DNA from 3 places in the Paenibacillus sp. FSL K6-2862 genome. Region 2 is predicted to be linked to each of the others. Evidence: riboswitches for the same ligand, from Rfam matches in the RefSeq annotation. Region 2 holds a riboswitch; each other region holds the start of a gene.
What was found. A riboswitch is a leader RNA that binds a small molecule or an ion and turns the genes downstream of it on or off. The one in region 2 is predicted to bind thiamine pyrophosphate.
Positions count from the first base shown of each region.

Region 1: linked by a shared signal. The riboswitch ahead of thiC (phosphomethylpyrimidine synthase ThiC) and the one ahead of MHB82_RS18540 (thiamine phosphate synthase) in region 2 are both predicted to bind thiamine pyrophosphate.
Region 3: linked by a shared signal. The riboswitch ahead of MHB82_RS04090 (ABC transporter ATP-binding protein) and the one ahead of MHB82_RS18540 (thiamine phosphate synthase) in region 2 are both predicted to bind thiamine pyrophosphate.

Region 1 is NZ_JBBOSN010000001.1:645,335-647,602, forward strand. It holds gene MHB82_RS03080 (IclR family transcriptional regulator) at 1-196, shown strand, start outside; TPP riboswitch at 319-432, shown strand; gene thiC (phosphomethylpyrimidine synthase ThiC) at 786-2,268, shown strand, end outside.
Region 2 is NZ_JBBOSN010000001.1:4,142,851-4,145,118, reverse strand. It holds gene abc-f (ribosomal protection-like ABC-F family protein) at 1-485, shown strand, start outside; TPP riboswitch at 590-699, shown strand; gene MHB82_RS18540 (thiamine phosphate synthase) at 942-1,568, shown strand; gene thiO (glycine oxidase ThiO) at 1,598-2,268, shown strand, end outside.
Region 3 is NZ_JBBOSN010000001.1:883,768-886,035, forward strand. It holds gene MHB82_RS04085 (ABC transporter permease) at 1-93, opposite strand, end outside; gene MHB82_RS04090 (ABC transporter ATP-binding protein) at 80-841, opposite strand; TPP riboswitch at 1,011-1,113, opposite strand; gene hisC (histidinol-phosphate transaminase) at 1,219-2,268, opposite strand, start outside.

The DNA of each region.
Region 1 (2,268 bases), 3.5 Mb from region 2:
TGGGTATGCGACCAGCTACGAAGAACGTGAGCCTGGAGCGGCTGCAGTATCGGTTCCCATTATGGATCGAAAGGGGAATATTGCTGCTGCGCTATCCGTATCGGGTCCCGTTAGCCGCCTGTCCCAGGAAACTTTGCACGAATATGCACCTGTACTGAAGGAAGCAGCCGCGCAGATGGGCCTCATGTTGTCCTGATCCGGCGTGCAATGGAAGATAAAGGGTTGTTTTTCTGATGAGCTTGCGCTAGTCTGTAATGGACAGCCCAGCGAGGCTGGAATGAATTGAATATGAAACTGCGGTACACATACCGCAACTGTTAACGTTACTGGGGGAGTCCGAATTGTCCGGACTGAGACGGGATCGCATGAGATTCCGGACCCTTTGCACCTGATCTGGATCATACCAGCGTAGGGAAGTAATCGGCGATATAACCACGAACACCTGCATAATCCAGCCTTTGGCATGTCTCCACTTGTGGGAGCTTGGCATCAGGCTTGTTATAGGTGATGGACATAAGCCGGTTCCCTCGGGAACCGGCTTTTTTTATTTACAGCGTCAAGCGATCATTCGCAGCAGAGGGGATTATCTTCTTTTGCGGGGGAGCTGAGTTGGGTGTAACCCACTTATGCCTGTGCCAGATTCTGTCTGCGCTATGCCGCTGTAATGTTCTTTCTTCGGAAGTTGGCCGCTCTTTTCTTGCCTATGCGTGGATGATATGGAACGGGTGCATGAGCAATCAAACTGGCCCATCCATGGGACAATCAACGAGGAGGAAGAGGTAGCGATGAGCACAAACAACAGAACAACAGCACAGGAACATGTAGGACAGGGGTTGGAAAAGGGAACAGTGGCGGCTGAACGGGTCCAACCGTTTCCCGGCAGCCGCAAAGTTTACATTCAGGGCTCGCGTCCGGACATTGCCGTACCCGAGCGTGAAATTGCCCTTCATGACACGAATACACCCCAAGGGGTGGAGCATAACGAGCCGCTGCGCGTGTACGATACGAGCGGCCCTATGACGGATCCCGGATTTCACGCCGATATCCGGGCAGGCCTGCCAGCTTTGCGTGCACAATGGATTACAGAACGAAACGATGTAGAAGCGTACCAGGGACGCACCGTCAAACCGGAGGATAACGGGCTGAAGCCTGGAGGCAAGAGAACCGGAGCTGAAGAATATCCAGGCCTCCGCGGCAAACCGCTGCGTGCACAATCCGGACGCTGTGTCACCCAAATGCACTATGCGAGGCAGGGCATCATTACGCCTGAGATGGAGTTTGCTGCTATCCGTGAGGGCGTGGAGCCGGAATTCGTCCGGCAGGAGCTGGCGAGCGGAAGGGCCATTCTGCCATCGAATATCAATCATCCAGAGAGCGAACCGATGCTGATCGGACGTCATTTCCACGTGAAGATCAACGCGAATATTGGCAACTCTGCCGTATCCTCTTCGATTGAAGAAGAAGTGGAGAAAATGACTTGGGCGGTACGCTGGGGGTCCGATACGGTAATGGATCTTTCCACGGGCAAGGATATCCATACCACTCGGGAATGGATTATCCGCAATTCCCCGGTACCGATCGGGACGGTGCCGCTATATCAGACGCTGGAGAAGGTGAATGGCGAAGCTGAGGCACTCACCTGGGAGTTGTACCGGGATACGCTCATTGAGCAGGCTGAGCAGGGTGTGGATTACTTTACAATCCATGCAGGCGTACTGCTGCGTTACATACCGATGACGGCCAAACGGATGACTGGCATTGTTTCAAGGGGTGGTTCCATTATGGCGGCATGGTGCCTTGCACACCATCAGGAGAATTTTTTATATACGCATTTTGAGGAAATCTGTGAAATCATGAAAAGGTATGATGTAGCCTTCTCTCTCGGAGATGGACTCCGCCCGGGCAGCATCTATGATGCCAATGATGAAGCCCAGATGGCTGAACTTGCTACGCTTGGTGAACTGACACAGATTGCGTGGAAGCACGATGTGCAGGTGATGATTGAGGGGCCAGGACATGTGCCGATGCACAAGATTAAGGAGAATGTCGACCTTCAGATGGAGATCTGCAAGGAGGCACCATTCTATACACTCGGTCCGCTGACAACCGATATAGCACCAGGCTATGACCATATTACCTCAGCCATTGGAGCGGCGATGATCGGCTGGTTCGGAACGTCGATGCTCTGTTATGTGACACCAAAGGAGCATCTGGGCCTGCCAAACAAGGATGATGTCCGGGAGGGCGTTATTGCCTACAAGATTGCGG
Region 2 (2,268 bases):
TCGGATGTAACGGTGTAGGTAAGTCGACACTTCTTAAAACCATACTGGGAAAGATACCTCCAATTAGCGGTAAAACGTTCCTGGGGGATTATCTGGAGACAGCTTATTTTGAACAGGAGGTCCGTGCGGGCAATATTACGCCGATTGAAGATGTGTGGAACGAATTCTCTCACCTGACGCAGAACGAAGTACGAGGGCATCTGGCCCGATGTGGTTTGAAAAACGAGCACATCACTCGCCCGCTGAGTGCACTGAGTGGGGGAGAACAAGCGAAAGTTCGCTTGTGCAAGCTTCTGATGCGTGAAAGCAATTGGATCCTGTTTGATGAACCGACAAACCACCTGGATGTAACAGCAAAAGCGGAGCTAAAACGAGCTCTGCAAGAGTTTAAAGGTACAGTATTGCTCGTTTCGCATGAACCTGAATTTTATCAGGATTGGGTCACCAAGACATGGGACGTCGAAGCCTGGTCTGAGAAAAACTAGTTGTTGTGGAGCAATGAAGTACTCTACAATCAAACATCAACATGAGTTTGAGAAATCAACGGTGACAAAAAAAGGTGACTATGGTAACATAGGCTACAACTTCATATGATCACTAGGGGGGCCGCTCGTTGCGGCTGAGATGGAATAATGCGATTCCGGACCCTTTGCACCTGATCTGGATTATACCAGCGTAGGGAAGTGGCGCGTTTTAGTTAATGATATGGGCAAATTAATATTCGATTTTGCAGCGAATGTGAATGCTCACGAGTGGAGCATGAAGATATCTCGTATATATCAAGGCTATGGTTTATAGCTTGTATACCTGACAACTGGCATGTAAAGCTCATTTAACTAACTTGACATGTTATCGCGGCCACTCCCTACGGGAGTGGCTTTTTTGTGCTTACATATTGACAGCAGGGAAGGTGAAACCAAACGGATATCTCTAAGAAACTTGTGAATTCATTATCGTTTGAACTGCATGCTGTTTCACCGGGCATAGGGGATGAACAACGTTTTGTGAAGATTGCAACGGATGTATGGCCCTGGCTTGACTATATTCACATCCGGGAGAAACATCTAACCACCGAACAAAAAATTCAATGGGCGTATAGTTTGCTGTACGCAGGAATTCCATCTGACAGGATCGTGATCAATGGTCTATGTGAGCTGAATGAATTGGAAAAGCATGTATTAATTCAGAGGGTTCATTGGGGCCAGTCCAATATGACGACTATTCAAGGCAGCAGCCTGAACAAAAGCGATCGACTTCGTCTCGGCATTTCTGTTCACTCTCTTCACGAAGCTAGAGAAGCTGAAGAACGCGGAGCAGATTACCTCTTTTATGGTCATGTATTTTCCTCCAGCAGTAAACCTGGGATCAAGCCGAGAGGGCTATCCGCCCTGTCTGAAATATGTTCAGGCGTTTCCATTCCCGTAATTGCCATTGGCGGCATTGAACCGGCAAACATAGCTGCTGTACGTGCAGCTGGAGCAAGTGGTGCGGCAGTAATATCATCTATCTGGGCTAGCGATAATCCGCAAAGCGCAGCAGCAGCCTTGAGGCAGGCTATTGAACGATAGAAATAAGAACGAATCGCGGAGGTGAATGAATGAGCGGAGAAGCAAGAGGTCGAAGACGAAGTGGCAGCCTTTACCGAAATGGAGCTGCTTTTACGGCCCAAATACGTGGAGAACTTCGTGGCAAGCTTCATGCGGAAACGATAGTGGTGGGAGGCGGCGTTATAGGTTGTGCCATCGCGTATGAGCTAGCTTCACGAGGTAAAGAAGTAATTTTAATCGAGCGTGCGCGTATTGCAAGTGAGACATCTTCTGCCGCAGCGGGCATGTTAGCTGCAGACAGCGAGACGTTTCATACTACTGTGATGTCAAAACTAGCATATGAAAGTAGAAAACGACTGCATCAGCAAAAAGAACAGATTCAACGACTAAGCGGCATTGAAATTGGCTTGCAGCAGAATGGATTTATTACACCATTTCGGAATGAAGACGAGATGAAAAAGTATAGCGATACCAGAAAAAGTACAGATTTGCTTACAGAGCAAATTTGGTGGGATCATTCCAATCTTCAACGTGAAGCCCCATGGATAAGCAAGGAAGCTTTCGGGGCTCTGTATAGAGCTTCAGAAAGTGAACTTCTTCCTGTCAATTTGGCACGTGCCTATGCGGTCGCAGCTCAAACAATGGGGGCCAAATTAATCGAAGGTGTACAGAATGTAAGTCTAACTGCGGATTCGAGTGGAGTCCAGGGTATGGAAACGTC
Region 3 (2,268 bases), 3.3 Mb from region 2:
AACGATGCATTCCCAGCTGGCAAGCATCAGGAGGAGAAGCGCAGCGAACAGGCCATAGCGGGCAAACCATCTGCTGACGTTAAAGCTTCGCATGTAATTGTTCCTCCAACCGTTGTCGCATCCGTATAAGATCCGGATCGTAGACCATGCCCGAATGTCTCGGACGGGGCAGAGGCACCGTCATGTCCAGCAGCTGCCGACCGCCAGGAGTGAGAAGGATAATCCGGTCACTTAATAACAGGGCTTCTTCGATATCATGCGTGATAAACAGCACCGTTTGGCGGAGGCTTTCCCACAATTCAAGCAGCCAGCGATGCATCTCCCGCTTGGTCATGGCATCGAGCGCGCCGAAGGGCTCGTCCAGCAGCATCAGCTGTCCTCCCGTCAGCAAGGTACGCAGCAGGGCGACCCGCTGCCTCATGCCGCCGGACAGTTCGTCCGGGTAGGCATGCTCATAGCCGGATAAGCCGAATCTGTCGAGTCCGGCCATAATGTCAGCTCGCAGCTTCACCTTGTCCTGCTTCCTCGGGGCAAGCTCCGAGGGAAGCAGACAGTTCTCCATAACCGTCCGCCAGGATAACAGCAAATCCTTCTGCGGCATGTAGGCAACCCGCCCGAGTCGCTGTCCTGGCGGCACCCCAGCAATTTCGATCGTGCCTTGCGTCGGTTCAAGCAAGCCTGCCAGCAGCTTGAAGAGTGTGCTCTTGCCCGACCCGCTGGAGCCGATCAGCGAGACGAATTCTCCCTTTTTTACACACATCGACACATTGGAGAGCACGGGGGAATGTCTCTGATCCGGAAAAGTGAAGGTCATGTTGTCAATCTGTACATCGTTGCTCATCTGGTTCCTTGACCCCCTTGGAATAAAAACTGCCTGAACGGAAATGCACGTTGTTTGCGATCTGTTGTAAGTAAACGCGAAAAAGCCCGCCCATTTCCGGAGAAATGAGTGGGCCTGTTAAGTTCAACCGACATTCATGTACATATGAATATGAAGAAAATCCGTTAACTGAAAGTCCGCTCCACTTCCCTCCGCTGGTATGATCCAGATCAGGTTCAAAGGGTCCGAATACATTCATTCGTCTCAGCCGCAAGGCTCCCCTAGTGCAATCGTTCAAAATATGCAGTTGTGTACACAGCATATATCACGTGCCCGCGAGATGTAAAGAGGGCGGCTTAAAAGAAGTATGCGTAAAGAAGTTAGGAAAGTGACCTATTCTAATTGTTTGAGTGTAACAGTGAATCAAGCTCACCGATCAGACGGGCAATCTGTTCAGGTGTGCCAATCGTAATCCGAAGCCAGGTAGGCATGGCGAATTCGGCACCGCCGCGGACAGAGATGCCTCTGTTTAACAATTCTTTGGTAATCGGGCCACTATCCTGCAACAGATCCACCATGATGAAATTCGTTTCGGAAGGGATGTAGGGTAACTTCCAATGATCAAAAGACTGCATTAACGTTTCCCGTCCCTGACGATTGTAGTGCAGGCAATGAGAAACAAATTCATGATCATCCAGGCTGGCTGAAGCAGCGGCTTGGGAGGTGGCTGTCAAACTGATGGGCAGCTTGACCCGGTTAATGCCTTCAATGATGCTTTCATTCCCGATGCCATATCCAATTCGCAGGCCGGCAAGTCCATATATTTTGGAGAAGGTTCGCAAAATAATCAGATTATTATACTGCTCCAGCAGCTTAACCGTATCAGGATAATCTTCACTTTCCGCAAATTCATAATACGCTTCGTCCAGGACAACCACGACATGGGAGGGCACATGTTCGAGTAAACCAAGCAGGGCATCTGCCGTGAAAATGGTTCCGGTTGGATTATTCGGATTGCACAGCCAGATGATTCGGGTAGAAGCATTGATCCGCTGCCGGAATTGCTCCAGGTCCAGTGAATGGTTGACCAAAGGCACTTCATGAATAACCCCGCCTGCCAGTAGCGTAGCACCCTTATACCAGTTAAAGGAGGGGACAGGAATGAGTGATTCCTCGCCCGGATTAAGATAGGCTTGGGCGGTAAGGGTTAGGAGCTCGAATGATCCACTGCCAAATACCAGTTGGGAGGTACGCACACCCAGACGTTCCGCAAGTTTGTCATGCAGCAGTTGGCTGGAACCGTCGGGGTATTGAGCCAGAAGATCGGAGCTCAGCGATCTGACTGCTTCCGCTGCCAGGGGAGAAGAGCCAAACGGATTCTCGTTCGCTGCAAGTCGATCTACACTTTCCAGTCCCAATTCCCGCCGGATCTGTTCCATGGATTTGGC